Regions from separate parts of the Erwinia wuhanensis genome, predicted to be linked through region 2. Evidence: predicted binding sites of a transcription regulator. Region 2 holds the regulator's gene; the other holds the start of a gene.
What was found. Region 2 encodes Fur, which represses iron uptake genes when iron is present. Its sites were predicted from a motif close to ATAATAATGAGAACNACTATCAA; they were not measured.

Region 1 (9,962 bases), on a different contig from region 2:
ATAAAACCGTGATGTCACCCTAAAGTCACCTGTAATATATTAACCATAATAGTGATTTGCAAAAGTAATTTATCGTTCCTCGTTGCAATGAGGATGCTTCTTCACAAAACAGGCGGCTTTTATTTTCATTATTTCACCATCCGATCTTTTTCAGTAACATAAAGCGGCGGCTTGTTGGCAAGCGTAGCAAACAGCTCGCTAAACAATTACCGAAAAAAGATCCTTCATAAATCCACCGTTCCAGTTAGCGGGTTGTTTTTTACGGACGGCCGCTGATATCAGATGGCTTTCAGGAAGCTATTAGCCGCCGCATCCTGAATAAGCCATTTTTAATTTGTTTGCTTAATAGATTTGATTAAATATTTCCAGTTTGTACCCCTTTTCTTTCATGCGCCGTTGATAAAAAGCCTGGTGCATCACATTTCGCGGCACCGGCCCGGGCGAACTCCGGAATTTCGTCTAAAGTTTGTTTCAGGGTCAATAACTTACAGCTATTCGATTGGGATAGGGAGAACGACTAATGCAGAAAGTTGAAAAACGTCAATGGAAAACCGTGCTGTCGCTGCCGTTGCTGATTGCCGCGCTGACGCAGGCCGGCTTCGCCGCTGCCGCCGATGGGCAGCCGCAGCCGCCTGATATGACGCTGGGGCCGCTGTTTAAGGCGGTGCAGGCCGCTAAACTGTTTCCCGATCAAAAGACCTTCGCCGACGCCCTGCCGAAAACCAGTCCCAGCCTGATCCTGGCAGACTGGCAGATGCAGAGAAAACAGCGCAATTTCGACCTGCGCCGATTTGTGAATACCAACTTCACGCTGCCCACCAACGGCCCGGCCTACGTGCCACCTGCCGGACAGAGCCTGCGTGAACATATCGACGGGCTGTGGCCGGTACTGACCCGTAACGCCACGCCGGTTAACCAGTGGGATTCTCTGCTGGCGTTGCCCAAGCCTTATGTCGTGCCGGGCGGCCGCTTCCGGGAGATTTACTATTGGGACAGCTATTTCACGATGCTTGGCCTGGCGGAAAGCGGCCACTGGGATCGCGTGCAGGATATGGTGGATAACTTCGCCTCGCTGCTGGATAAATATGGCCATATCCCTAACGGCAACCGCAGCTATTATCTCAGCCGCTCGCAGCCGCCTTTCTTCAGCCTGATGGTCGACCTGCTGGCGACGCATAAAGGCGACAGCGTCTATCGTCAGTACCTGCCGGAGCTGCAGAAAGAGTATGACTACTGGATGAACGGCGCTGACCACCTCAAAGCGGGCGAAGCCAGCAAGCGGCTGGTGAAGCTGAAAGACGGCGCGCTGCTGAACCGCTATTGGGACGCCCGTGACGTGCCGCGTACCGAATCTTATATGGACGACATCGCGACGGTGGAAAAAGCTAAAGGACGCGATAAGGGCGAGCTTTATCGCGATCTTCGCTCGGGCGCGGCCTCCGGCTGGGATTTCAGCTCACGCTGGTTCGCTAAGCCGGACGATATCTCCTCGATTCAAACCACCGCTATTTTGCCGGTCGATCTGAACTCGCTGATGTTTCATCTGGAAAAAACGCTGGCGCGCGCCAATAAAGAGGCCGGTCAGGCGGACGCCAGCGAGCGCTTTGCGCAGCGGGCCGAACAGCGCCAGCAGGCGATTAACCGCTATTTCTGGGATGAAAAACAGGGCTGGTACGCCGACTATGACTGGAAGATGGCGCAAGTTCGTCCGCAGCTGACGGCCGCGACGCTGTTCCCGCTTTATCTCAAGGCGGCAACGGCGGATCAGGCCAACCGCACGGCGACGGCGGTCCAGGCGCAGCTGGTGAAGGAAGGCGGCCTGGTAACAACCAACGTCAACAACGGCCAGCAGTGGGATGCGCCAAACGGCTGGGCGCCGTTGCAGTGGGCAGCCGTGGAAGGGCTGAACAACTACGGCAAGCAGACGCTGGCGAAAGATATCGGCATGCGCTTTTTGAAAAACGTGCAGACCACCTATGACAAAGAGCACAAGCTGGTCGAAAAATATGTGGTGGAAGGCAATAACCTGGGCGGCGGCGGCGGCGGTGAATACCCGCTACAGGACGGCTTCGGCTGGACTAACGGCGTCACGCTGAAGTTAATGGATCTCTACTGCCCGAAAGGGGTGGTATGTAATAACGTCGGCGATATCACTAAAGGCCAGTAAGCCTTTCTTCAGGCGGTCCAGGATCGCCTGATTTCCCCCTGCTTGTTTCTCTCCCTTCGTTGCTTACCAGAAAATCACGCACGCTTGCCTGATTCCTCCTGCTTATTTTTCCCCTTCACGCCGTTTATCAGAAAAATCACGGATTGTACGCCGTAGTTGTAAAGATAATAATTATCATTAAGATTGTCATACTCTTTACACTTTTGCTGCCAGCCGTTAACAAGTCCGGCAGCGCTTTCTGTTTGAACTCTGAAAGGGAAGAAGCATGGTTTTCGCTCAAAAACGCCTGCTGTTCTGTACTACGCTGTTTGTCTCGCCCGTTGCCCTTTGCGCCGCCGATACGCTGGTCGTTACCGCCGCTCCTGCCGAAACGGCCACTACGCCGACCTCCGGCTATAACGCCACCACCAGCCAGGGCGCAATGAAAACCGACCGGCCGCTGGCGCTTACCGCGCAGGCCGTTTCCGTTGTCACCCGACAGCAGATGGAGGATCAGGGCGCAACCGACGTCAACCAGGCGCTGAGCTATACCGCCGGTGCTTTTACGAATTTTGCCGGCGCAGCCAGCCGCTACGATACCGTTTCGCTGCGCGGCTTCCACGGCGGCGACGTGGATAATATCTTCCTGGACGGCTTGCGGCTGATGAGCGATCCCGGCAGCTACAATATACTGCAGGTCGATCCCTGGTTTCTGGAACGTATCGACGTAATTAAAGGCCCCTCATCGGCGCTTTATGGTCAAACGGTGCCCGGCGGGCTGGTGATGGAAAGTTCGAAGCGTCCGCAGTTCAGCCAGCAGGGCCATTTCCGCGCCTCGGCGGGCAACCATAACAGCACCAGCACCGCCTTTGATTATACCGACGCCATTAACGAACAGTGGGCATTCCGGCTGACCGGCCTTAGCCGCCACAGCGATACGCAATACGATCATACGCGCGAAGAGAAATACGCCCTTTCCCCTTCCCTGCTCTGGCAGCCGGATGAAGATACCTCTCTGCTGCTGCGCGCTTATCTACAGAAGGATCCTTCCGGTGGCTATCACGGCGCGGTGCCCGGCGACGGCAGTATTACTGAACATAACGGACGCAAGCTGAGTACCGGCTTTTACGATGGCGACAGTTCTCTGGATCAATTTAAACGGCGCGAGCAGATTTACAGCTATGAATTTGCCCATCGCTTTAACGATACCTGGGCTTTCCGCTCCAACGCCAGCTACGCCCATTCCAATGTCGATCTCGATCAGGTTTACCAAATTGGCTGGGATACGGCTGACGCGGATCGGCTGAACCGCTATTACTCCGGCTCCCGCTCGTCACTCGATGCCTTTGCGCTGGATAATCAGCTGGAGGCGGATTTCGCCACGGGCGAGCTGGCACACAAAGTCGTGCTGGGCGCGGAGTACCATCAGTATAAAAACGATCTTTACGAAGCCAGCGGCAACGCCAGCCAGCTGAACGCGCGCACGGGTGAAGCGCTGGGGCCGCAGCCGGATTACGATTTTTCCCGCTCGCAGCGCCGCTACTATCAGACCGGCGTTTATTTGCAGGACGAGATGAGCTGGCAGCAGTGGCATCTGGATCTGTCCGGGCGCTATGACCGTATCGTATCGCAAACGGAGAACGATGCGACGGCAGACAAGCATCGCCGCCAGGACGATCATCTCAGCGGGCGCGCCGCGCTGCTTTACGCCTTTGCCAACGGCGTTTCGCCTTACGTCAGCTACAGCCAGGCGATTACGCCGCAGTCCCTTTCCGACATTAACGGCAATCTGCTACAGCCGACGACCTCGGAGCAGTATGAAACCGGCGTGAAATATCAGCCGCCGGGCACCTCGGATCTCTATAGCGCGGCAGTGTACGATTTAACGCAGAAAGATGTGGGCAACCGCGTGGTTAAGGAATCCTATTACGACCCGGCAGGCAAAGTGCATTCGCAGGGGCTGGAGCTGGAAGCCCATCACCAGTGGACGCCGCGCCTGAGCACGCTGGCCAGCTACACGCTTAATCACGTCCGTTATAAGGATGCCGTGGACGGCAACGACGGCCACACGCCTTATGTGACGCCAAATTCGATGGCTTCTTTCTGGGGTAAATATCAGTTTGCGTGGGGCGTCAGCGCGGGCGCGGGCGTACGCTATATCGGCAAGCAGTGGGCAGACAATGAAAACACCACGCGCCTGCCCTCCGTCACGCTGTTTGACGCTTCGGTACGGGCCGATCTTGGCGTCTGGAACCCCAGCCTGAAAGGCGCGTTTGTGCAGCTTAACGCGACTAACCTCACCGACCGTCACTACGTCGCGGCCTGCTACGGCACGGGCTACTGCTACTGGGGAGCGGAACGTTCGGTGATGGCCACCGTCGGCTACGATTTCTGAGGCAGATAAGAAAAACCCCACGCCGGAGCGTGGGGTTTCTCAGTAAGCTTTACCGCTGCGCGATTAGCTTCTGACTTTACGGTAGATCCACAGCACAACGATGGCGCCAATGACCGCCACGATAAAGCTGCCGAAGTTGAAGCCGTCTACCTTGCCGAAACCGAACAGCGTACTGATCCAGCCGCCGACCACGGCGCCGACTACGCCCAGGATCACGGTGATAATAATACCGCCGCCATCTTTACCCGGCATAACCCACTTAGCGATGATACCGGCAATCAGACCGAAAATGATCCATGACAAAATTCCCATTTACTGCTCCTTTGCTTGTACTGATTAGACGGCATAAGTATAGGCAAGATTTCTAACTCTGTGATTTAAAGCCAAACTTTTTGCAGTTTTTTTTTCGGACCGGCTAAAGCGTCACGCGCCGATGCCGATAATTTGACGTAACACCGCCAGGTGCGGGTTTGCTGACACCCAATCGGAGTAGGACGTGAAAGAAGAAGAAAAAGAACAATATCTCAAGCGTGGCCCGCTCGCCGTGCTTGCCGTATTAAAAAATCTGCTGAAAAATCAGACGCCTGTTCTGGTTTCCCATGCAAGGGGCCAGTTTATTACGCGGCTGCTGTATGCGGATAAAGAGCGTCTGATCGTCGACTACGGCAGCAATGAGTATGAAAACCAGCTGGCGCTGGAAATGAATGAACTGCATCTGGCCGCAGAAACCTACGGCGCAAAAGTCGAGTTTACGCTTAACGCCCTTGAAAACGACAGTCATGAAGGCCTGCCTGCCTTTGGCGCCGGGCTGCCCGACGAGCTGTTGATGATCCAACGACGTGAGTTCTTTCGCGTGGCCGTCCCGCTTGACCCCATTTTTTACTGCTATGTCAAATGGCCGGACGGCAGCGGCCAGGGCCGGATGCGAGTCCAGGATCTCTCGCTGGGCGGTATCGGCGTGTTAAGCGATTCTCCCATTCCGGAAAGCCTGGAGGGTGGCGAAATCTTTAAGAAAGTGTGTGTTGAACTGGGCGAATATGGTCGCCTTGAGGCGGACGCCACGCTGATTAACGTCGGCGAGCGCAGCGTGGTAGGCAATAAAAATGAAACCGTGGTCACGCCGCGCCTGAGCTTTCGCTTCGCCTCGCTGGATTTCAGCCAGGAGCGCCTGTTACAGAACGTGATTTTCTCGCTGGAACGTCTGGCGCGCGAAAAAGCTACCCGCTTTCAGTAGCCGTAAGCCATCCCGCTGACGCAGCAAGCTTTATCAGGTCGCGCGTCCACTAAATTGTCCGGTAGGCCGTGGTCACCTTCCACAAATAGCGCGGCGCCTGCGCTGCCGGATGCTTGTTCTGTACATGCTGATAAAACTCTTCCGGCGTCATGGCATTGATCATGGCAATAGCCCGATCCCTGTCGCGTGAGAACGTTCTCAGCAGCGCGCCTGCGCCATTGGCGTAGGAAACAATAGTGGCGTAGCGCAGCGTTTTCGGATCGCGGATCCCCGACAGCGAACTATCCTGCAAAATTTTCAGATAAGCCGTACCAATATCGATATTTTTCACCGGATCGCGCAGTTCCGAGGTGCTTGGCTGCCCGCGACGGCCCTGTACCCGATAGACTTCCCGGCCCGCCGTAGAGGCTTTTATCTGCATCAATCCAATGGCATTCGACTTGCTGACTACCGTTGGATTGCCGCCCGATTCCACGGAAATGATCGCTTCAACCAGCTTCTGATCGACGCCGTAGTTATGCGCGGCGTTTTCCGTAAACAGCGACCAGGCCTGAGCAACCTTCCCCGGCGGCGCCTTGGTGAGCGGGGTTTGCCGCTGATGTTCATTCGGTTTATGCGGCTGGCTGGCGCACCCTGCCAGCAGGAGCATACTCACGATCGCCACTGTTTTTATGCTCTTCACGCTATTTTATTCCTCTCAGCTTTAGCTTCGCGTTTTATCATAGCGGCGATTTGCCGGGATAATATTACCGAAACTCTTAATTTAGCGCAGCGGTGGATGACTTCAGCTGCGCTTTTCGTCATTATCAGCCGTATTGGACCCTGGATTGCGTAAAATGATTCATTAACCCTGCGCAGAAAACAGATGTCCCGCCTGAAAGTACAAGGCTAACAGCTTTACCGCGACGAAAAACCGTTGAATAAGGGCCAAAATTTAGCCAATTAAGGATAAAAGTGAAGATTATGTCCGTTACTCCACGCACTTTTCATTTGATCGCGCCTTCCGGCTATTGTCAGAATCAGGCGGCCGCGCAGCTCGCCGTGCGGCGTTTGCAGGAGCAGGGTCATCAGGTGACTAACCTGCAAACGATCGCCCGTCGCAGCCAACGTTTTGCCGGTAGCGACGAGCAGCGGCTACAGGATTTGGATTTACGACAGGTCGAAGCGGATATTGTGCTGACGGTTCGCGGCGGCTACGGCGCCACCAGGCTGCTTCCCGGTTTCGATGCCGCCGCGCTGGCGGCGCGTCTGCGCGAGCGCCCGCTGGCAATTTGCGGCCACAGCGACTTTACCGTGATCCAGATGGCGCTGCTGAAGGCGGGCGGACAAACCTTCAGCGGCCCGATGCTGGCAGGCAATTTTGGCGCGGAGGTCGTTTCTGATTTCACCCTCGATCATTTCTGGCGGGCGCTGACCTCGCCCGAATTCACGCTGGAATGGCCCACCGCGCCGCAGGATGTAGACGTTTCGGGCACGGTTTGGGGCGGAAATCTGGCGATGCTGACTTCGCTGATCGGTACGCCGTGGCTGCCGGAGATCGACGGCGGCATCCTGGTGATTGAGGATATTAACGAGCACCCTTTCCGCGTGGAGAGAATGCTGCTGCAGCTGGCGCAGCACGGCGTGCTGGCACGGCAGAAAGCCATTGTCACCGGCAGTTTTACCGGCGTAAAACTCAGCGAGTACGACAACGGCTATGACTTTGAGAGCGTGTGGACGCTAATACGCGAGCTGACCGGCCTGCCGGTGGTGACCGGGCTGGAATTTGGCCATCACTGGAACACCGTCACGCTGCCGCTTGGTGCGCATGGCCAGCTGCGGGTCGCAGGCGATGTCGCCAGGCTGACTCTGTCAGGGCATGCGGTACTGCGGGAGCATTCATGAAGCAGCTGTATGAAGATCTGTGGATCTCAACGCCGGAGTTTCCGCCGGGCGAACGCGATCCGGAAGTGATGATGCACGGTTTTCTGCTGAAGCTTTCACGCGGCAACGTGCTGATTTCACGCGTTGAGGATCATGAAGACCATAATATTATCAGCGATCTCGGCGGGATTTTTCGCCACTATCTGACCCACTGGCACGAGGCTGGCCCGGGCGCGCGACTGCTGCAGCAGCGCTTTAATTCGGCGCTCTATTGCCACAACCGCGCGCTCGGCCCCGTCAGCTCGTTCGCCGAAGCGGACGACACCTTTAATCAGGCGGAAGTGCACTGCGGCAGCCTGCACGTGGTGCCCACGCCGGGCCATACGCCGGGCAGCACCACCTACCTTTATGCTTCGCCCTATGGCAAAACCTATCTGTTTGTCGGCGATACTATCAGCCTCAGCCACCAGCGCTGGGTAACCGTGCTGGTGCCGGAAAGCAACGAGGCCGATCTGAAAAAAACGCTGGAGTTTTATCGGGCGCTGCGCCCGGACGTGGTGCTGATGGGAACCACAAAAGGCCATCTGTCCTGGCAGGAAGTGACGATGCGGGAGTGGCTGGCGCTGCTGGATGAGGCGGAGAACTCGCCGCTGGATCTGCGTCAGCGGCCAGGAGAATAATCGTCGTCTTCCTGCTACAGCGTTTTCGTCAGGTAAAACCGCTGGTGCACGCGCGGATAGTTATCCAGTACCAGCCGGACAACGTAGCCCTGTTTTTCATAGAAAGGCCGGGCCTGGAAGCTGGCGGTATCGACCTGAGCGTAGAGGCAGCCGCGTCGACGGGCCTCTTCTTCCACCGCCTGCATCAGCGCCGTGCCTGTCCCCTGCCCACGCAATGCTTCGCTTACCCAAAGCATATTAATGCGCAACCAGTTGCCCACCGTTGAACCCGTCAGGCCGGCAAGTTTTTTGCCGCTGGCGTCTTCAATAAATGCCCCGATACTTTTTAACTCGCCGATAGCCATAAACTGCGAGTTATAAGCCAGCAGGCCGGCTTCAATTTCCGCCAGTTCGTCCGCCCCAGGCTGGTGCGTTATTCTGATAGTCATAGACTCCTCTTTTATACGTAAAAGTTTGCGGCCCGCGCCGGCCTCCCGGCAAGATTGCCCGACTGACTACTCAGGATTCGACCTTTCCCGACGCATCGGTTCGTTGCAATGTTACCGTGCTGTTTTCGCGTTCGCCGGTGCGGCTACAGGAAACCAGGTTTTTCTTACCGTCATACGAGAAAAAGGTCTCATTGGTGCTTTTGTTCATCACCATCTGGTCTCCGTTGCGAAACAGCACGATAGCCACTTTATCGCCGTTATCGGTACGGGACTGCTGGCTGCCGGACGCAATCTGGAAGTTATCGCCCGCCCACAATACCGTGGTCAGGCCATACTGTGCGTTGGTCACGGTCATGGTTGGCCTGCCCGGACAGGTAATCTGATACTCGCTGTTTTGTAACGGCGCAGTGCCTTCAGAGGATTGAGCGAAAAAAGAACAGGCGCAAAGGCCGCCGAGGGCAAGTAAACGAAGCATGAGCATTCTCCGGGCAAGTGTCTGACAGGTCTGGCACAGTATCCTGCCCGCGTCGTGGTTGGGCCGCAATCGGAAGTGGCCTGGTCTGCGTTACAGGCTGCTCATCTCTTTAATATCCGCCTGGTTTACCGCCTGCTGCCTGCCGGATTCATCGGTGTAGATAACCATACCGGTCGCCTTATCGATTTCCGGCTTCCCTTCAACAACCTTTGTGCTGCCGTCGCGCATATGAATGATATGGTCATTTGCGCAGCCGCTCAGCAAAGTGGCCACGGCAATCAGTGGAAAAAGTAACAATTTTTTCATCTTTTCTCTCCTTAAGTTAACCGAAGGAAGTGTAGTCTATGTGCACAGCAATTTTTGATGATTGCTGCGCAGCGGGAGGGGCCGCAAGTGTCGACCAGATAAGGAAAGTTATCGCCGCCATCAACAAATTTCAGTTGAAGCCAGGCAGATTTAACTGTATTTTTATCCAGCATTGATAACCAGGATCCCTCTCATGTTTGTTGAACTGATTTACGATAAGCGCAACGTTGCGGGCTTACCAAACGCGCAGCAGCTGATTTTAGATGAACTGGAAAAGCGCATTAAGCGAGTTTTCCCCGATGCCGACGTCAAAGTAAAACCTATGCAGGCAAACGGCGTGAAAACGGACGCCAGCAAAAGCGACAAATCGGTAATGTTGAGAATTATTGAAGAAATGTTCGATGAAGCGGACCAGTGGCTGATTGCAGAAGAATT
Region 2 (21,653 bases):
TCCTGCGCCAGCACTTTTCCACTCAGATCGAACAGGGTAAGCGTGGCGTCATTGCGGCCCAGACGGATGCCGATAGTATTGAAGCCGCGGGTTTCGGTGACGATAGAGATAGCGCGGCGGCCGCCGGTAGAGGCCTGCTGATCCACTTCTTTGATCAGGCCGCGCTCTATCATCTGGCGAGTGATTTTGGTGACGCTGGCGGGCGCTAGCTGGCTATGTTCGGCAATCTGAATGCGCGATATAGGGCCTTGCCGATCGATAAGCCGGTAAACGGCCGCGCTATTGAGTTGCTTAACAAGATCGACATTTCCTATTTGAGCCTGGCCGCCAGTGGTCATTCAGTTTCTACTCGCTTAAGACTTCGTCACCATTAACGACAGTCTGGATTATTTGATAGTCACGGGTGAACACCGTCAGGTTCGCGACTTTTCCGGCTTCGACGGAACCTAACTTATCCTCTACACCCATAGCGCGGGCTGGGTACAGCGTTGCCATCCTGATCGCCTCATCCAGCGCAATACCGACATGTTCGACGCTGTTCGCGACAGCTTCAATCATGGTCAGCGCAGAGCCGCTGAGCGTGCCGTTTTCGTCAACGCAGAGTCCATCCCGATAGTATATTGTTTTTCCTGCAAAAATGAACTGGTCAATCTGCGCGCCCGCCGGCGCGGTGGCATCGGTGACCAGGATTAGCCTGTCGCCTTTGAGGCGTTTTGCATTACGAATATTAACGTAGTTGACGTGTAAACCGTCGGCGATGATGCCGCAGTAGACGTTGGGCGAGTCAAAAAGCGTACCGATTAAGCCTGGCTCACGGCCGGTCAACGGCGGCATAGCATTATACAGATGGGTGGCAAAACTGATGCCGGCGGCAATACCCTGGCGCGCCTCTTCGCTGGTGGCATAAGAATGGCCAGCGGAAACCACGATGCCCGCCTGATGCAGCTGGCGGATCACGGCAGAATCAACCTGTTCCGGTGCCAGGGTGATTTTGGCAATCACATCGCTGTTTTCACACAGATAATCGACCATCGCTTTTTCCGGGGGACGGATCAGCGCCGGATTATGCGTGCCTTTTTTGAGTGGATTCAGCCAGGGGCCTTCCAGATGCAGGCCGAGCGCCTGGTTAGCGTTTTGCGCCAGGTAAGCGCGCATCACTTCCACCGCGCGTTTCATCAGCTCGTCGCTGCTGGTGATTAGCGTCGGCAGGAAGCTGGTACAGCCCGACTTCTCGTTAGCTTTTTGCATAATCGCCAGCGTTTCAACGCTGATAGCGGCGATATCATCATTAAACTGCACGCCGCCGCAGCCGTTAAGCTGCAAATCGATAAAGCCGGGAGCAATCAGCGCGCCGTTTACATCACGCCGGGTGATATCCGCAGGCAGCTCTTCCAGCCTGCAGACACGGTCAATCAGGCCGTTGGCGATGACGACGGCGTGATTATCCAGTACTTCGTAGCCGGTAAAGATACGGCCATGGGTTAAAGCATACATAATTTTCTCCCGGCCAGCGCCGATAGCCTTGTGCAGATGAGTTACAGATTTTCCATATTTTCCGCTTCCATTTCGCGGAAATATTTAACCGTTTTCACTTTCAGTTCCATCGTCGCGGGCTCGTCGCAAACCACGATCGATTTGGCATGCAGCTGCAGGCAGCTGATGGTCCACATATGATTAACGTTGCCTTCGACGGCTGCCTGCAGCGCCTGCGCTTTCAGGTGTCCCGTCACCAGAATCATCACTTCCTCCGCGTCCAGCAGCGTGCCCACGCCAACGGTCAGCGCATATTTCGGTACCTGGCTGACGTCGCCGTCAAAAAAGCGGGAATTCGCCAGGCGCGTATCGTGCGTCAGCGTCTTGATACGGGTACGGGAAGCCAGCGATGAAGCGGGTTCATTAAAAGCGATATGCCCGTCATTACCTACGCCGCCCATAAACAGGTGAATTTTACCGTAAGCGCGGATTTTCTCTTCATACTGGCGACATTCTGCGTCAATATCAGGCGCGTTGCCATTAAGAAGATTGATATTTTCACTTTGAATATCAACGTGATTGAAAAAGTTGCGGTACATAAAGCTGTGATAGCTTTCCGGATGCTCTTTCGGCAGGCCGACATATTCGTCCATATTGAACGTAACGACGTGTTTAAAGCTGACCTGGCCCGCTTTATGCATTTCAATGAGATGACGATAGGCTTCCAGGGGCGTGCCGCCCGTGGGTAAACCCAGCACAAACGGACGCTCTGCGGTGGGTTGAAACGCGTTGATACGGTTTACAATATGGCGGGCGGCCCATTTACCGACCTGGTTTGGCGTCGTAAGAGGGATCAATCTCATTTTTTTACCTCGTTATAAGCAATTTAAGGAAATATTTTACACCGGTTTCACTGTAGTAAGCGTAATCTGCATAATCAGTAACGGGCGCGAAACAGCACCACGATCATTTTTTTCATCATAAAATAAGTAGGCAGGGTTCGCCAGCATCAACCGCGTTAAAATAGCTTCTTTGGTGATAAATATCACAAATGCTATGGTTTTAATTTGCGCAGCGAATTAATTTTTCCTTACACTGCGTCGAATAATGATTGGTGTCATTCAGAGCAGTCCGCTCAATAAAAACTGCACAACGGGCGCCTGGCGGCTCTCATAGGGGGAATAGTGAATATTTTAGGGTTCTTTCAAAGGCTGGGGCGCTCTTTACAGCTACCGATAGCCGTATTACCAGTGGCGGCGCTGATGTTGCGCTTTGGTCAGCCCGATCTGTTGAATATGCCGTTTATCGCGCAGGCTGGCGGGGCGATTTTTGACAATCTGGCATTAATCTTTGCTATCGGGGTGGCTTCTACATGGTCTAAAGATAACGCAGGCGCCGCTGCGCTGGCAGGCGCCGTGGGCTACTTTATTCTGACCAAAGCGATGATCACCATTAATCCGGCGATCAATATGGGCGTGCTGGCGGGGATCGTGACTGGCCTGGTAGCGGGCGCCACCTATAACCGCTGGGCGGATATCAAGCTGCCCGATTTTCTCAGCTTTTTCGGCGGCAAGCGTTTCGTTCCTATCGCAACCGGCTTCTTCTGTCTGATCCTGGCCGCTGTGTTTGGCTACGTCTGGCCGCCAGTGCAAAACGCCATTCATGCGGGCGGCGAGTGGATTGTCTCGGCTGGCGCGTTTGGCGCAGGCGTCTTCGGTTTCGTTAACCGCCTGCTGATCCCAACGGGTTTACATCAGGTACTGAATACCATCGCCTGGTTCCAGATTGGCGATTTCACCAACGCCGCTGGCGCCGTTTTCCATGGCGATATCAACCGTTTCTATGCGGGCGACGGCACGGCGGGCATGTTTATGTCCGGCTTCTTCCCAATCATGATGTTTGGCCTGCCCGGCGCTGCGCTGGCCATGTATATGGCCGCGCCGAAAGCGCGTCGTCCTATGGTTGGCGGTATGCTGCTTTCGGTGGCGGTTACCGCTTTCCTGACCGGCGTGACGGAGCCGCTGGAATTCCTGTTTATGTTCCTGGCGCCGATGCTTTATCTGATCCACGCCATCCTGACGGGCATTAGCCTTTATATAGCGACGGCGCTGGGTATCCATGCCGGTTTCTCTTTCTCTGCGGGCGCAATCGACTATGTGCTGATGTATAACCTGCCGGCGGCCAGCAGCAATGTCTGGGTGCTGCTGGTGATGGGCGCTATCGCATTTGTGGTTTACTTTGCGCTGTTCAGCGCGGTTATCCGCATGATGAATCTGAAAACGCCGGGCCGTGAGGATGCGACCGTGCAGCCGGAGGAAGAGGCTAACAGCAACACGGAAGAGGGGCTGGAACAGCTTTCCCGCCACTATATTGCCGCCGTCGGCGGGTCGGAAAACCTGAACGTTATTGATGCCTGTATTACCCGCCTGCGTCTTTCCGTAAAAGATGCCGCGCAGGTAAACGATGCGGCCTGTAAGCGTCTGGGCGCTTCGGGCGTGGTGAAGCTGAACAAGCAAACCATTCAGGTTATTATCGGTGCCAAAGCGGAATCCGTGGCGGAGACGATGAAAAAAATCATTGCCAAAGGGCCGGTTGCGCCAGTTGCGGTCAGCACCGTCGCCGCGACCGTCGCGCCAACCACGCCGCCTGCACCGGCTGCTGCTGCAAAGGGCGTGCTTGAAACGCTGCTGGCGCCGGTAAGCGGAGAAGTTGTGGCGTTGGAGCAGGTGCCGGATGAGGCTTTCGCCAGCAAGGCGGTCGGCGAGGGCGTAGCCATCAGGCCAACCGGCAGTACGGTGGTTTCGCCTGCCAGCGGCACCATCCTGAAAATCTTCAACACCAACCATGCTTTCTGTCTGGAAACGGAAAAAGGCCTGGAAGTGGTGGTGCATATGGGCATCGACACCGTCGCGCTGGAAGGAAGGGGCTTTACGCGGCTGGTAGAAGAGGGCGCGCAGGTTAAAGCGGGTGAACCAATTCTGGAGATGGATCTGGCCTGGCTTAACAGCCATGCGAAATCGATGATCAGTCCGGTCGTGGTCACCAATATTGAAGATTTTAGCGGTATCAGGCTGGTTGCGGGCGATACCGTCATTGCGGGCGAAAGTCCACTTTGCGAAATTACCGGCTGACGGCAGCGGTAAAAAAACGAGGGCGGGAAGCGATTCCCGCCCTTTTTTATGCGATACGCTAACAAACGGTTGTTTCCCTGAACGGCTTTGTGGATCATACTCCGTTATTTCACGCACTAAAGTATTCCAGAGGATATTAAGATGAGTGAGGCTGAAGCCCGCCCAACTAACTTTATTCGTCAGATCATCGACGAAGATCTGGCGAACGGTAAGCACACCAGCGTGCATACTCGCTTCCCGCCGGAGCCGAACGGCTATCTGCACATTGGTCACGCCAAATCAATCTGCCTGAACTTTGGCATCGCTCAGGATTACCAGGGCGAGTGTAATTTGCGTTTTGACGATACTAACCCGGTCAAAGAAGACCTGGAGTATGTCGAATCAATCAAGCGTGACGTACAGTGGCTGGGCTTCGAATGGAGCGGCAAGGTCCGTTATTCCTCTGACTATTTTGACCAGCTGCATCACTATGCCGTTGAGTTGATTAATAAAGGCCTGGCCTATGTAGACGAGCTGTCGCCGGAGCAGATCCGTGAGTATCGCGGCACCCTGACCTCGCCGGGTAAAAACAGCCCGTACCGCGATCGCAGCGTAGAAGAGAACCTGGCGCTGTTTGAGAAAATGCGCAACGGCGAATTCGCCGAGGGCAGCGCCTGCCTGCGTGCCAAAATCGATATGGCCTCTAACTTTATCGTCATGCGCGATCCGGTGCTTTATCGCATCAAGTTTGCCGAACATCATCAGACCGGCAACAAGTGGTGCATCTACCCGATGTATGACTTTACCCACTGCATTTCCGACGCGCTGGAAGGCATTACGCATTCGCTTTGTACGCTGGAATTCCAGGACAACCGTCGCCTGTACGATTGGGTGCTGGACAATATCACCATCCCGACGCATCCGCGCCAGTACGAGTTTTCGCGCCTGAATCTTGAATACGCCATCATGTCCAAGCGCAAGCTGAACCTGCTGGTAACCGAAAAAATCGTGGGAGGCTGGGACGATCCGCGCATGCTGACCGTTTCCGGTTTGCGTCGTCGCGGCTATTCGGCCGCCTCGATCCGCGAGTTCTGCCGTCGCATTGGTATCACCAAGCAGGACAACATTGTTGAGATGGCCTCGCTGGAATCCTGTATCCGCGACGATCTCAATGAAAACGCGCCGCGTGCTATGGCCGTTCTCGATCCGGTTAAGCTGGTGATCGAGAATCTGCCGGCCAACTATGAAGAAATCATCACCATGCCGAACCATCCGAACAAGCCGGAGATGGGAACGCGTGAAGTGCCGTTCAGCCGTGAGATTTATATCGATCGTGCGGATTTCCGTGAGGAAGCCAATAAGCACTACAAGCGTCTGGTGCTGGGTAAAGAAGTTCGTCTGCGTAACGCTTACGTTATCAAAGCCGAGCGCGTGGCTAAAGATGAAGCAGGCAACATCACCTGCCTGTTCTGCACCTGCGACGTCGATACGCTGAGTAAAGATCCGGCTGACGGCCGTAAGGTGAAAGGCGTTATCCATTGGGTATCCGCCGAGCATGCGCTGCCGGCCGAGTTTCGTCTTTACGATCGTCTGTTCAGCGTGCCGAATCCTGGCGGCGCCGAGGATTTCCTGACCACGATCAACCCGGACTCGCTGGTTATCCGTCAGGGCTTTGTCGAGCCTGGCCTGAAGGCTGCCGAAGCGTCCAGTCCGTTCCAGTTTGAGCGTGAAGGCTATTTCTGCGCGGACAGCGTTTACTCCAGCAGCAGCCATCTGGTGTTTAACCGCACGGTAGGCCTGCGCGATACCTGGGCTAAAAGCGGTGAATAAGTCATAATTTAATAAAAAAGCAGCCTTCAGGCTGCTTTTTTTTTGGATAATATATTAATCTGCTTAACGGCTAAAAAACAAATATAATACAACCTGTTTTGCATCATAGTTTACAACGACAATAATTGTTATTAATTGCCAGCTGCCTCACCAGTAAATATAATCAGCGCGCAGTCGGTTAATTACTGTTTGTTATTTTTTATATTTTACGATTATTTATTTATTGTTTATATTTCTTTCGAGAAGGATTTCTCAATGCACTCTGTTAATTTAGCGCGAAAAGCGCTGGCGATGGCTGTCGCCTGCGGATCTGCTCTTGCCGGAAACTTTTATGTTCCTGCTGCTTCCGCCGCCGGGTTTATTGATGACTCGACGCTGACGGGCGGTATTTATTACTGGCAGCGGCAACGCGACAGAAAAGAGATGGATCCGGTTCATAATAAGTATGGCCAGTACACAGAAAATCTTCACCATTCAACTTTTAACGGCAGCCTCGATTTCTCTTCAGGCTATGCGGCCGATTTTATTGGTATAGAGCTGGGCGTGAATGGTTCGCTACAGCTGGCGGGAACCGGGCCTGCCGCGCCGAATGAAATTGCTTTCAGCAACGCAAAAAGCCGCTGGGACGAAAGATTTGATGGCGACGCCGACGGTGCTTCCTTTTATAAAGCCGCTATTAAGCTGAAGCATGATAATTATTGGTTAAGAGCCGGTTATATTCAGCCGCAGGGACAAACATTAATCGCGCCGCAATGGGGGTTTGTACCCGGCACCTATCGCGGATTTGAAGTCGGCTCGGTTTATGATTTTGACAATGCGGGCGCGCTTTCCCTCTCCTATATGTGGACGGATGAATATAAAGCGCCCTGGTATCGTAAAATGTATAATTTTCGTAAACCCGATTTAAAAACTGAAATAAAATATCTTCATTCCATCGGCATAAAGTACGATTTTAAAAACAAACTGGTGCTGGAAGGGGCGCTGGGCCAGGCCGAAAATTATATGGAGCAGTATTTTAGCAAAGTGTCGTGGGCGTTTCCTGTTGCCGGCAACGATCTGCATACCAGCTGGCAATTTTACGGCGCGCGTAATAAGGAACAGGGCGGCGTAAACAATATCAATAATGTTTATGATGGCCTGGCCTGGCTCCAGGCCGTGACGCTGAACTACAAAACCGGCCCGTTCGATTTTCGCGTTGAGGGCACCATGGTAAAAGCCCATGGCAACCAGGGCTTTTTTCTGGCGCGCATGACGCCGGTAGGGGCGACCTCCAACGGACGTAACGACGTCTGGTGGGATTCCCGCAGCGACTTTAACGCCAACGGGCAGAAGGCGCTGTATGGAGGAGTGATGTATGACCTGAAAGGCTGGCAAATGCCGGGCTGGGCGGTAGGTACTTCTTACGCTTACGGCTGGGATGCCCGTCCGTCCACGGATCCGATTTACGATCAAAGCATGCGCCGCCGCGAATCCGCCTGGAATATGGATCTGCGCTACACGGTACAGCATGGTCGCGCCAAAGATACGCAGGTCAACCTGCACTATACCCGTTACAAAAACCACTCTGATATCCCGAGCTTCAGCAACGGCTACGGCAATATGTTCCAGGATGAGAAGGACGTGAGGCTGACCGTGATCGCGCCTTTCACCGTGTTCTGATGCCCCATGCTGCCAGACCCGGCCGCGGCAAAAGCGCATCAGACGGGGAATAAGCGCTTTTCCGCTAACGGCAAAAAATTTAACTAGCGGATGAGGAAAGAGATGAAAAAAGTGAGATTAACACTGGTGGCGACAGCGCTGATGATGGCGATGGCCAGCGGCAGCGCCGTTGCGGATCAACGCGTCGTCGATCAAATCAGCCAGTTTGGCGTAAAGTATACCGTTAACGATAACCATGCCGCGCTGCACGACGTTGATTGTGCCGCGCTGGGGGCCGACTGGGCCTCCTGCAATCGGGCAACGATTACCTTAACTAACCCCGGCGAAGCGCTAACCAGTAAAGACTGGGTTATCTGGCTGCCCAATATTCGTCAGACGCTGCGGGTGGACAACGACCAGTTCCGCATGGTGCACGTGGTAGGCGATCTGACGCGGCTGGAGCCAACCGAAAAATTCAAGGGTTTCGCCGCCGGTGAATCGGTGGATATTCCCATTGTTAACGAATACTGGCAGCTGTTTATCACGGACGTGATGCCGCGCTGGTACGTTACTTCTGAAAACGCCCAGCCTAAAATCATTGCCAGCACCGATACGGAAGATCTGACCTCGTTTGTCTCGCCAATGGATAACTACTGGAAGCGGACGGCCGACGATCGCAACGTGTTGATGACGCCTGTCAGCCGCTTTGAAAAAAACAGTGATACGGCGCAGCTCGCTGGCGAAGCGCTGCGCGGACAGATCCTGCCGACGCCGCTGCATACTACCCTTCATGCAGAAGATGCCGATTTAAGCCGGGGCGTGCAATTCGAGCTGACCGGGCTTAACGCCGATTCTGCAGAAGCGGTAAGGGATCGTTTTGCGCTGCTGAGTCTGGCAGAAAATGGGCAGGGCTACGTGATTAAAAGCAGGCTTGCACCCGCCGCTTTCACGGGCAACGAGGCGGTTTCCGGCGCCTACAGGCTGAGCGTCCGCGCGCAGGAAGCGCAGGTAGAAGGTTTTGACGAGGCGGGCATCTACTACGGCATGATGTCCATCCTGTCGCTGCTGCCGGCCAGCGGCGAACAAAAGATCGCTACCCTGGACGTCACCGATGCGCCCCGCATGGCCTATCGCGGTATTTTTCTCGATATCGGCCGTAACTTCCACAGCAAAGAGGCGGTGCTGCGCCTGCTGGATCAGATGGCGGCGGTTAAACTCAATAAATTCCATTTTCATCTGAGCGATGATGAAGGCTGGCGTATTGAGATCCCCGGCCTGCCGGAGCTGACTGATATTGGTGCCAGACGCTGCCACGATCTGACGGAGCAGCGCTGTCTGCTGCCGCAGCTGGGATCCGGGCCTTTCGCCGACGCGCAGGGCAATGGCTATCTGACCCGCGACGACTACATTGCTATCCTGCGCTATGCCAAAGCGCGCGGCATCGAAGTCATCCCGGAAATCGATATGCCTGCTCATGCCAGGGCGGCGGTGATTTCTATGGAAGCCCGCTACAACCGGCTGATGAAAGAGGGTAAGACCAAAGAGGCAAACGAGTATCGCCTGGTCGATCCAACCGATACTTCGAACACCACCTCCGTACAGTTTTACGATCGCACCAGCTATCTGAATCCCTGCCTGGATTCCTCCATGCGTTTTGTTGATAAGGTGATTAGTGAAATTCAGGCGATGCATCAGGCGGCAGGCGCGCCGTTAACCACCTGGCACTTTGGCGGCGACGAGGCGAAAAACATCCGCCTGGGCGTTGGCTATACCGATGCGGCCAGTCCCGAAGCAGGCAAGGGCAGGGTCGATTTGAGCAAGGAAGATAAACCCTGGGCGAAATCGCAGGTTTGTCAGGCGTTGGTGAAATCGGGCAAGGTCGCGGATATGGATCATCTGCCCAGCTACTTTGGCAAAAAGGTCAGCGAGCGGGTAAACGCGCACGGTATTGAAAAGATGCAGGCGTGGCAGGATGGCCTGAAGGATGCGAAGAGCGCTAAAGACTTTGCGACCAGGCGCATCGGCGTTAATTTCTGGGACACGCTTTTCTGGGGCGGCTTTGACACCGTTAACGACTGGGCTAACAAAGGCTACGAAGTCACCGTCTCCAACCCGGACTATCTCTATATGGATTTCCCTTATGAGGTCAATCCGCTGGAAAGAGGCTATTACTGGGGCACCCGCTTCAACGACGAGCGCAAAATGTTCAGCTTCGCGCCGGACAATATGCCGCAGAATGCAGAGACATCGGTGGATCGCGACGGTAACTTCTTTGATGCTAAATCCGATAAGCCCTGGCCGGGCGTGTATGGGATTTCAGCCCAGCTCTGGAGCGAAACCGTACGTACCGACGAGCAGATGGAATGGATGATTTTCCCACGCGCGCTGGCCGTGGCGGAGCGCGGCTGGCATCGTGCTGCCTGGGAGCAGACTTACCAGGCCGGACGTGAGTATAAAGGCGGCCAAACGCGGCATGTCGATCGGGCGGCGTTGAATAAGGACTGGCAGCGTTATGCAAACCTGCTGGGCCAGCGCGAGCTGCCGAAAATGGATAAAGCCGGGATCCACTATCGTCTGCCGCAGCCGGGCGCACGTCTTGTCGCGGGCAAGCTGGCAGCCAATATCGCCCTGCCGGGCGTGGCTATTGACTACTCGCTGGACGGTGGCAACAGCTGGCAGCGCTATCATGACAGCGCCCGTCCGTCGGTTTCCGGCGAGGTGTTGATCCGCGCCGTCAGTAGCGACGGCAAGCGCTTCAGCCGCGTGGAAAGCCTGAAATAGGCGGGGCGCAGGCAAAAAAAAAACCGGCGAGCGATCGCCGGTTTTTTATTGAAATCGATTACTTATCGTGCAGCGTGTCGTCTTCACGGCAGTCGCCGGTGGCGCAGTGGCCGTAAAGATAGAGGCTGTGGTTGCTGAGTTTGATACCGTGCTTCGTCGCAATATCACGCTGGCGGGATTCAATAGACTCGTCGCTGAATTCGATTACTTTGCCGCAGTCCAGGCAGATCAGGTGATCGTGATGCTGCTGCTGGGTCAGTTCAAACACGGACTTGCCGCCTTCGAAGTTATGACGGGTCACGATCCCCGCATCGTCAAACTGGTTCAGAACGCGGTAAACCGTCGCCAGGCCAATCTCTTCGCCCATGTCGATCAGGCGTTTATACAAATCTTCCGCACTGACGTGATGGCACTCTGGTTCCTGAAGCACTTCCAGAATTTTCAGTCGAGGAAGCGTGACTTTCAGGCCGGCCTTCTTTAATGCGGTGTTATTGTCAGTCATGCGGATATTGTCCTGTTACTTTGCTGGTCACTAAGTGGCTGAGAAGCCGTGAGCATCGGTCGACGCAAAAGCTGAGCGTCTCATTATAGAACCGATGCCTTGAAGAAACCACAGCGGAGATGCAAAACCATCAGGGGATGTAAGGATAAGAAGTCGTTACGTCCGGAAAAGCAAGCACCCATTTACGCTGGGTTGTCAGTTCGCTCTGCCTGGTTTTCGGCGCCGCAGAAGCGGAGGCGGAGCAGTGCTATTCTACCGTTTTGACGGTAAAAGTTACAAATATGTATCTATCACTTCTATAGGAAAAACCATTGGCCCGCTGTGGATTCGTACAGCGGGCCAATGCTATCACGCTTCGAGAATATCCTGGAGCTGAAGCTCGTCAGAAATCTGTTTGACCCACTTTTCAACGCGTTCGTTGGTCAGCTCCGGCTGGCGATCTTCATCAATGGCCAGGCCAAGGAAATGGGTATCGTCCGCCAGGCCTTTAGAGGCCTCGAAATCATAGCCTTCTGTCGGCCAGTGGCCGACGATCACCGCGCCGTTAGGCTCGATAATGTCGCGAATGGTGCCCATCGCGTCGCAGAAATATTCCGCGTAATCTTCCTGATCGCCGCAGCCAAACAGCGCGACCAGCTTGCCGTTGAAGTCGATCTCTTCCAGCGTAGGGAAGAAATCATCCCAGTCGCACTGCGCTTCACCGTAGTACCAGGTCGGGATGCCCAGCAGCAAAATATCAAAGGCTTCAAGGTCTTCTTTGCTGCTTTTAGCGATATCATGAACTTCAGCCACCTCTTTACCGAGCTGCTTCTGGATCATTTTTGCAATGTTTTCCGTATTGCCCGTATCGCTGCCAAAGAAAATGCCTACGATTGCCATGAGTTTAATAACCTCTTGAAACTTAATGATATGCGGCGGCTAGCCTGAAAATGTTAAGGGCAATAATAGCAGACAGCAACAGGGGGATAAACGGCTAATCCGCCTGCATTTGTCGCTTTGTGCTTTACCGTAGCGCGTGCTTCAGCGCTCAGGCCTGGCTAACTGCGCCATGACCATCTCTTCTATCAGTTCGCTGCGGCTCATATTACGCTGCTCGGCGAGCTGGTTCAGGGCGTCAACTGCGTCACTGTTCATTTTCAGTTCTACGCGCTTCAGCCCGCGCACTTTATCACGCTTAAGCTGGTTGCGTTTGTTAATGCGCAACTGCTCATCACGTGCCAGTGGATTGGTTTTGGGTCGTCCCGGTCGACGCTCGTCTGCGAACAGATCGATCGTGGTGCGGTCCGTGTTTTCTTTTGCCATAGAATCGTGATACTGAAGGCTGGAGTTCTGATGGATTGAGCCGTTAGCGTTTGCGGCCGGTGCCGTCGACAAATTTTAGCGCGCCATCATACCCCAGCGAAAGTCGCGACGACAATTATTTAGCCTTTTACTGAAACATTTGTTTTCACAGGGCAAAAAAACGGCGGATGGCGCGCAAAACGGCATCAGGTTTCTCGGCATGCGCCCAGTGACCCGCGCCGGTAATCACGTGGGCGCGGGCGGCAGGGAACTGGGCCAGCAGCGCGTCACGATACGCTTCCTGTAGATAAGGCGAATGTTCGCCCCGAATAAACAGCGTGGGATGTGGCCAGGCGGGCAGCGTTTCCCAGCCGATAATCCGATCGTAGTGCTGCCAGAGCGCCGGCACGTTGAAACGCCATTCGCCGTCCTGAAACGATTTAAGCAGAAACTGAATGACGCCTTCTTCCTCTATGGTCTGACGCATCAGCGCGGCGGCTTCGCTCCGGCGGGTAATGCCCGCTTCGCTGACGGCGGCCAGCGCGGCGAAAATCGCGTCGTGATGGCGTTCCCGGTAGGCCACCGGCGCAATATCGATAACCACCAGCTGCCCGACGCGTTCCGGGGCAAGGGAAGCCAGCGTCATGGCGATTTTCCCGCCCATGGAATGGCCTATAATATCAAACCGGTCGGCATCAAGCTCATCCAGCGTTTCCAGCACGTCGCGCGCCATTGCGGCATAGCTTATTTCATCCGACCTCGGCGAAAGGCCATGATTTCGGACGTCCACCTGAATAATGCGGCGATCCGCTTTCAGGTCGCGCGCCAGCACCCCAAGGTTATCCAGGTTGCCGAAAAGGCCGTGAATAAGCACCACGGGCGCGTCAGAAACGGTCGTTTGTTCAGATTGCAGGCGGAAATTCAATTTCATGGCAAACTTCTTACGGAGGAAACGAGGGGTTAGGTTATCATAAAACAGCGATTTTCTGCCGCCGCGACAGACCCGATCTTTTTACGGCATATTCCGACTTTTGTCCGCAATTGGGGCTGGCGCTACAACCCGGCAGGATTTAACTTTATAATCCTCGTGTTAGAGCTGGTCCGTCCGCGCCTGGGTAAAACAGGTCGCTAACCGGCTCTTATCAGCAATAATCGTACTGGATCAAGATGAAAACTATTGAAGTCGACGAAGAGCTCTACCGTTATATCGCCAGCCACACTCAGCATATTGGTGAAAGCGCCTCCGACATTTTACGTCGTATGCTGAAATTTTCTGCTGGTCAGGCAGCGCCGAAGGCACCTGCTGTTACGGCTGCGCCCGCGCCTGTCGCCAGCGTACAGGAAACCGTGGTGAAAGAGACGTCTCGCCCGCAGGATCGCGTTCGCGCCGTGCGCGAGCTGCTGCTGTCGGACGAGTATGCGGAGCAGAAAAAAGCGGTAAACCGTTTTATGCTGATCCTGTCGACTTTATACAATCTGGATCCCAAAGCATTTGCCGCGGCGACCGAGTCACTGCATGGTCGTACGCGCGTCTACTTTGCAGGCAATCAGCAAACCCTGGTACAGAACGGCACCCATACCAAGCCGCAGCATATTCCCGGCACGCCGTATTGGGTGATCACCAACACCAACACAGGCCGTAAACGCAGCATGATTGAACATATCATGTCGTCCATGCAGTTCCCGACGGAACTGGCGGACAAGGTTTGCGGCACACTCTAAACACAGCGTCAGGGAGAAGCGCCAATGGCCAGTCACCCCCGTGCCGGGCAGCCAGCACAGCAGAGCGATTTGATTAACGTTGCACAATTGACCTCGCAGTATTACGTCCTGCAGCCGGAAACAGGCAACGCGGAACACGCGGTGAAATTCGGCACGTCCGGCCATCGCGGTAGCGCAGGCCGACAGAGCTTCAACGAGACGCACATTCTGGCTATCGCGCAGGCGATTGCGGAAGAGCGCAAAAAGAACGGCGTTACCGGCCCTTGCTACGTGGGTAAAGATACGCACGCGCTGTCCGAACCGGCGATTATTTCCGTACTGGAAGTGCTGGCGGCGAACGGCGTGGATGTGATTGTACAGCAGGACAACGGCTACACGCCGACGCCTGCCATCTCTAACGCTATCCTTGAGCATAACAAGGCGGGCGGCGCGCAGGCTGACGGCATCGTTATCACGCCTTCGCACAACCCGCCGGAAGATGGCGGCATCAAATACAATCCGCCAAACGGTGGCCCGGCCGATACTAACGTCACTAAAGTGGTGGAAGATCGCGCTAACCAGCTGATTAAAGACGGCCTGAAAGATGTTAAGCGCATGGCGCTGGACGAAGCCTGGGCAAGCGGCCATCTGCAGGAAAAAGATCTGATCCAGCCTTATATCGAAGGTCTGGCGCAGATCATCGATATTCCGGCTATTCAGAAAGCGGGCCTGAAAATCGGCGTCGATCCGCTTGGCGGCTCCGGCATCGCCTACTGGCAGCGTATCGCGGAATATTACAATCTGGATCTGACTATCGTTAACGATTCGGTCGACCAGACGTTCCGCTTTATGCACCTGGATAAAGACGGCGTGATCCGTATGGACTGCTCATCCGAAAGCGCGATGGCGGGCCTGCTGGCGCTGCGTGATAAGTTCGATCTGGCGTTTGCCAACGACCCGGACTATGACCGCCACGGCATCGTTACGCCTGCGGGCCTGATGAACCCTAACCATTACCTGGCCGTTGCTATTAACTATCTGTTCCAGCACCGTCCGCAGTGGGGCAAAGAGGTTGCCGTCGGCAAAACGCTGGTCTCCAGCGCGATGATCGACCGCGTGGTCAACGACATCGGCCGTAAGCTGGTGGAAGTGCCGGTAGGGTTCAAATGGTTCGTTGACGGCCTGTTCGACGGCAGTTTCGGCTTCGGCGGCGAAGAGAGCGCGGGCGCTTCCTTCCTGCGTTTTGACGGTACGCCTTGGTCAACGGACAAAGACGGTATCATCATGTGCCTGCTGGCCGCCGAGATCACCGCTGTGACCGGTAAAAATCCGCAGCAGCACTATAACGAGCTGGCGGAGCGCTTTGGCGCACCAAGCTATAACCGTCTGCAGGCTTCTGCGACCTCCGCGCAAAAAGCGGCGCTGTCGAAGCTGTCGCCGGAAATGGTCAGCGCCGATACGCTGGCGGGCGATCCTATCACCGCTCGCCTGACGGCGGCGCCAGGCAACGGCGCATCAATCGGTGGCCTGAAGGTGATGACCGAGAACGGCTGGTTCGCAGCGCGTCCGTCCGGTACGGAAGACGCCTACAAAATCTATTGCGAAAGCTTCCTGGGTGCCGAGCACCGCGAGAAGATTGAAAAAGAAGCGGTAGAAATTGTTAGCGAAGTACTGAAAAACGCCTGATATCAGGGCTGAAAATAAAAGGCGCTAATTTATTAGCGCCTTTTTTATATTCCAATTTTGCCTGTTTCAGCATGTCCCGAATAATTCAGCCGATTTTAAAGCTGTGAACTTCCCTTATTCGTATACCCAAGCCGTCTGTTCCGGGAGTGGCTGCAACAAACAGGGCGCAGTGATAAAACAGCATCAAGCTTAAACAGTTGAACAATAATGCATTTACCCTGTACAAAACTGCTTAAACCCCTTCAGGCAGTGGCCATGCGGCTACAGGCTTGCTGCAACGGCGCGGGGCGGTGGTTATGGCCATATTTAAACAGATGCAATGTAACGCAGTTGTTATTTATTTAATTTAAATTAACTTTAATTTAACTTATTGCCTTTGCCCGGATAATTTTTAATTTAATCTGGTCGGATGAGTGGTAAATATATCGCCAGATCGGTATTATTTTAGCCAGACTTTTACTTTTCCGGAGGGCGTATGAATCTCTATCATCAATACTCGCTGCCTCATCTTCTACTGCGTCGGCTGGCAACGCTTGCGGTCGGTGTTGTCGCGCTGCCTTTTATGCTTTTTTATCGCGACCGCTCGCGCTTTTACAGCTACCTGCATCGCTGCTGGTGCAAAACCAGTACGCAGCCCGTGTGGCTGGCGCAGGCGGAAAGGGCCGCTGCCGATTTTTATTAATCGCGCCCGCATGCTTTAACGCCGCCTTATCCTCATGCTTTAGATTTTTCTTAATGCTCCGGTTTCGAGGCATGCTTCTTATCTTTCCACCGCCTTCAGACCGCTGTTAATGCCCCGTTTTAGGGGCATTTTTCTTTTCTTCCTGCCGCTTTGCCTTGTTCCGTAAGGTTTTTCGTGGGCCGGCCTTTTTTCGATAAATCACCGGTAGCAATTCTTTCCATAAAGTTGTACAACTTATTTTGTCTTGTACAGATTTAACCGCTACACTTAATGATGAAAGTAGCGAAGGGGAGAAAGGTATGAGTGAGAAAATTCCGGTAGGCATCAGCGCCTGCCTGCTTGGCGACAGTGTCCGCTTTGATGGCGGCCACAAACGTTGCGCCTTTGCCGCCGAAGATCTGGCGCCTTTTATGCGTTATGAACCGGTTTGCCCGGAAATGGCGATTGGTCTGCCCACGCCGCGTCCGGCCCTGCGCCTGACCGAAACGGCCGAAAATAGCGTTGAGCTTTGCTTCAGCAACGGGAAAGGCGATCCGCTGACCCAGGAAATGCAAAGCTTTTCCGAGAAAAAAATCGCCAGCCTGCATCACCTTTGCGGCTACATCGTCTGCGCCAAATCGCCCAGCTGCGGCATGGAGCGGGTGCGCGTCTACCAGCCAGAAAATAACAACAACCGTAAAGAAGGCGTTGGCATCTTTACGCGTGAACTGATGAAGCAAATGCCGTGGCTGCCGGTCGAAGAAGACGGCAGGCTGCACGATCCCGTGCTGCGCGAGAACTTTGTTGAGCGCATTTACACGCTGCATGAATTTAACCAGCTGTGGCGCAGCGGCCTGACGCGCGGCAAGCTTATTGCCTTTCACAGCCGCTATAAGCTAACGCTGCTGGCGCATTCACAGCCGGAATATCGCGAGATTGGTCGCTTTGTGGCGGCTATTGAGCAGTGGCCTTCACTGGAAGCCTTTGCTTTTGAGTATCGTCAGCGCCTGATGGATCTGCTGAAGCATAAAGCCACGCGCGGCAACCACACTAATGTGATGATGCACGTACAGGGCTATTTCCGACCGCAGCTGAACGCCAAACAGCGCGAGGAGCTGACCTCGCTGATCGATCACTATCGTCAGGGCTTACAACCGCTGCTGGCGCCGATGACGCTGCTCAAACACTATATGTCGGAATATCCCGATCCTTACCTTACCCAGCAACGCTATTTTGAGCCTTATCCGGAAGCGCTTCGCCTGCGTTACGGCCATTAATTACAGGGAAAGCTATGGCCACCCATCTGGTCTGGATGCGCAACGATCTGCGCATCCACGATAACTACGCGCTTTATGCAGCCTGCAGCGATGTCAATGCGGAAGTGCTCGCCCTCCATATTGCCACGCCAAAACAGTGGCAATCGCATGATATGTCACCGAAGCAGGCCGCTTTTATTTATCAAAGCCTGCACGATGTCCAGGGCGCTTTGGCAGAAAAAGGCATCCCGCTGCACTATTTACAGCGCGATGATTTTTCCGCCTCCGTTGAAGCGCTGAAAGATTTCTGCCGTGAGCATCATGTCGACAGCCTGTTTTATAACTATCAGCACGAAGTCAACGAGCGCCAGCGCGATGCGCAAGCGGAACGCGAACTGAGCGAGCTGGATATAGTTGTGCAGGGCTTCGATGACGGTCTGCTGCCGCCCGGCAGCGTGCTGACAGGCAATCGGGAAATGTTTAAAGTCTTTACGCCATTCAGCAAAGCTTTTGTTCGCCGACTGCATGAAGGGATGCCGGAATGCGCGCCCGCGCCCAAACCGCGCGCTCAGGCGCCGCTGGAAAAACTACCCGCTCTGGAACCATTTGATTATCCGCAGGAAGATTTTAATACCGACCTTTTTCCCGTAGGGGAGAAAACGGCTATCCAACGTCTGCGCGAGTTCTGTCAGCAGCCGGTCGCGGAGTATGCGGCCAGGCGAGACACGCCGGCCATTGACGGCACAAGCCGCCTGTCCGTTTATCTGGTTACCGGGGTGCTGTCGCCGCGCCAGTGCCTGCATCGCCTGCTGCGCGAGCATCCCGACGCGTTAGAAAACGACAAAATATTCAGCTGGTTTAACGAGCTTATCTGGCGCGAGTTCTACCGGCACCTGATTGTCGCCTGGCCCGCGCTCTGCAAACATCAGCCCTTTATCAGCTGGACAAAAAAGGTGCAATGGCAGCGCAATGATGACCAGCTGGCCGCCTGGCAGCAGGGCAAAACCGGTTATCCGATAGTGGATGCCGCTATGCGGCAGCTGAACAGTCTTGGCTGGATGCATAATCGCCTGCGGATGATTACCGCCAGCTTCCTGATTAAAGATCTGCTGATCGACTGGCGGATCGGCGAACGCTATTTTATGTCGCAGCTGATCGACGGCGATCTGGCAGCGAATAACGGCGGCTGGCAGTGGGCCGCTTCCAGCGGCAACGATGCGGCGCCTTACTTTCGCATCTTCAATCCTACTACGCAGGGCGAACGCTTTGATAAAGAAGGCGAATTCATTCGGCAATGGCTACCGGAACTGAAGGCGGTGCCCGTTCAGCATATTCACCAGCCGCATGAATGGGCGCGGAAAAACGGCGTTCAGCTCGATTATCCTCACCCCATCGTTGACCACAAAGAGGCCCGCAAACGTGCGCTGGCGGCCTACGAGGCGGCAAGGAAATAGCCGCGCGTTTTGCCGCCCTCTGCTAAAGTAGCCGCATTGAGAACGGCAAAAGAGTGTACGCCCTATGCAAAACAGTGAATTAGAAAACATCATTAACCAGCAGCTGAATACCGCGAGCTTCAGCGACTATGCGCCGAACGGTCTTCAGGTAGAAGGGCGCGAGCAGGTACAGAAAATCGTTACCGGCGTGACCGCCTGTCAGGCGCTACTGGATGAGGCCGTACGTTTACAGGCGGACGCGGTGCTGGTGCATCACGGCTATTTCTGGAAAAGCGAAGCGCCGGTGATTAAGGGCATGAAGCGCAACCGGCTGAAAACGCTGCTGGCGAACGATATCAACCTTTACGGCTGGCATCTGCCGCTGGACGCGCATCCCGAGCTGGGCAATAACGCGCAGCTGGCGAAACTGTTTGGGATTGAGGTCAAAGGCGAAGTGATGCCGCTGGTGTTCTGGGGCGAGCTGCAGGAGCCGCTGACGGGCGAGCAGCTTGCCGCACGCATTGGTCAGACCCTGCATCGCGACCCGCTGCACTGCGGCGATAACGCGCCAGCGCTGATCCGCAAAGTGGCGTGGTGCTCCGGCGGCGGCCAGGGTTTTATTGATGCCGCGGCGGCTTTCGGCGTGGACGCTTTTATTTCCGGCGAGGTTTCCGAACAAACCATTCACAGCGCGCGCGAGCAGGGCCTGCACTTTTTTGCGGCCGGACATCATGCTACCGAGCGCGGCGGTATCAAGGCGCTGGGTGAATGGCTGGCGGCACAGCATGGCCTGGACGTCACCTTTATCGATATCGACAACCCCGCCTGACAGCAGACAGGCGGCCCCGGTGGCCGCCTGTTAACCTCAACGCCCGCTTAAGGGTAGGGTGCGACTGAGATCACCGTAAACTCTGCCGCGCCGTGATGCTTCGCAATATCCTGGCGCACCGCGTCCTGTACGGCTTCCTCTGTCGGTTCGCCCTCGCTTTCCAACAGCACTTCTTCGGAATGCAGATGGCCTTCGGCCTGATGTTCGTAATGAATTTTGAATGTCGTGCTCATCGCTACCTCCTTTATGCAGAAACCGTAATAGTAGCCACTGTGTCGCGCCTGGCTAATCGATTATTGACACTTCTCTGACATTTCCGCATAACTGTTTCTTCTTTCTGGAAAACGGTGGCCTTATCAACGGGCCGGGAGAGTGTTTTGCAACGAGCACGTTGTTACCTTTCAGGTGAGCGCGCGGTAGTGCTTGAGCTGGAACCCCCTGTCTCTCTCAGCAGCCAGCAGCGTATCTGGGGCCTGTCAGCGCGCCTGACCGGCCGGCCGGAAGTCACGGAAGTCATTCCCGGCATGAACAATATCACGGTGATTTTAAGCAATCCGCAACAGCACGCGCTGGACGCCATCGAGTGGCTCCAGGGCTGGTGGGAAACAAGCGAAGCGCTGGTGCTGGAAACGCGGGATATCGCCATTCCCGTTATCTACGGCGGCGCAGCAGGGCCGGATCTGGACGAGGTGGCGCGTCAAAGCGGACTGACGCCGCAGCAGGTGGTGGAAGCCCACGCGGCGGGGCGCTATACCGTTTATTTTATCGGCTTCCAGCCCGGTTTCCCTTACCTGGCGGGCCTGGACGAGCGGCTGCATACGCCCCGGCGGGCGGAGCCGCGCCTGAAGGTGCCGGCCGGATCCGTGGGCATCGGCGGTAGCCAGACGGGCGTTTATCCGCTTGCCGCGCCGGGCGGCTGGCAGCTAATTGGCCAGACGAGTATCGCTCTGTTTACGCCTGAACAGCAGCCGCCGACGCTTTTACGTCCCGGCGACCAGGTACGCTTTATTCCGCAAAAGGAGGGCCTGTGCTGAATATTATTCGGGCTGGTATGAGTACCACCTTACAGGACGCAGGCCGTATCGGCTGGCGTCAGTTCGGCGTCAGCAGCGGCGGCGCGCTGGACTATCCGGCAATGGCGACGGCCAACCTGCTGGTCGGCAATGAGCAGAACAGCCCGGTGCTGGAAATTACGCTCGGCCAGTTCTGCGCGGAGTTTACCCGGGACGGCTGGATGGCGCTGACGGGCGCGGGCTGTAGCGCCGAGCTGGACGGCAAACCGGTGTGGACGGGCTGGCGCCTCGCCGTACGCAAAGGATCGCGCCTGACGTTGAAAATGCCGCAGCGCGGGATGCGCAGCTACCTGGCGCTGGCTGGCGGTTTTGCCGCCGTGCCCGTGCTCGGCTCCTGCAGCACCGATTTGAAAACGGGCCTGGGCGGCTTTGCGGGACGGCAGATTGAAGACGGCGACA

Region 1: the regulator Fur is predicted to act here: its motif matches at 2,329-2,351, upstream of QZH36_RS04080 (TonB-dependent siderophore receptor).

The regions. Positions count from the first base shown of each region.
Region 1 covers NZ_JAUJUH010000001.1:906,585-916,546, forward strand. The annotation lists gene treA (alpha,alpha-trehalase TreA) at 521-2,167, shown strand; gene QZH36_RS04080 (TonB-dependent siderophore receptor) at 2,433-4,541, shown strand; gene QZH36_RS04085 (GlsB/YeaQ/YmgE family stress response membrane protein) at 4,605-4,853, opposite strand; gene QZH36_RS04090 (flagellar brake protein) at 5,038-5,775, shown strand; gene emtA (membrane-bound lytic murein transglycosylase EmtA) at 5,825-6,424, opposite strand; gene ldcA (muramoyltetrapeptide carboxypeptidase) at 6,739-7,659, shown strand; gene QZH36_RS04105 (MBL fold metallo-hydrolase) at 7,656-8,318, shown strand; gene QZH36_RS04110 (GNAT family N-acetyltransferase) at 8,333-8,746, opposite strand; gene QZH36_RS04115 (hypothetical protein) at 8,817-9,221, opposite strand; gene QZH36_RS04120 (YgdI/YgdR family lipoprotein) at 9,312-9,527, opposite strand; gene QZH36_RS04125 (DinI-like family protein) at 9,721-9,962, shown strand, end outside.
Region 2 covers NZ_JAUJUH010000002.1:393,931-415,583, reverse strand. The annotation lists gene nagC (DNA-binding transcriptional regulator NagC) at 1-338, opposite strand, end outside; gene nagA (N-acetylglucosamine-6-phosphate deacetylase) at 346-1,494, opposite strand; gene nagB (glucosamine-6-phosphate deaminase) at 1,536-2,336, opposite strand; gene nagE (PTS N-acetyl glucosamine transporter subunit IIABC) at 2,658-4,604, shown strand; gene glnS (glutamine--tRNA ligase) at 4,746-6,413, shown strand; gene chiP (chitoporin ChiP) at 6,669-8,072, shown strand; gene QZH36_RS06360 (beta-N-acetylhexosaminidase) at 8,175-10,832, shown strand; gene fur (ferric iron uptake transcriptional regulator) at 10,891-11,334, opposite strand; gene fldA (flavodoxin FldA) at 11,683-12,213, opposite strand; gene ybfE (LexA regulated protein) at 12,355-12,636, opposite strand; gene ybfF (esterase) at 12,782-13,546, opposite strand; gene seqA (replication initiation negative regulator SeqA) at 13,783-14,337, shown strand; gene pgm (phosphoglucomutase (alpha-D-glucose-1,6-bisphosphate-dependent)) at 14,362-16,002, shown strand; gene QZH36_RS06325 (DUF2517 family protein) at 16,478-16,684, shown strand; gene QZH36_RS06320 (YbgA family protein) at 16,984-17,940, shown strand; gene phrB (deoxyribodipyrimidine photo-lyase) at 17,955-19,373, shown strand; gene QZH36_RS06310 (type 2 GTP cyclohydrolase I) at 19,438-20,181, shown strand; gene QZH36_RS06305 (hypothetical protein) at 20,229-20,414, opposite strand; gene pxpB (5-oxoprolinase subunit PxpB) at 20,559-21,215, shown strand; gene pxpC (5-oxoprolinase subunit PxpC) at 21,209-21,653, shown strand, end outside.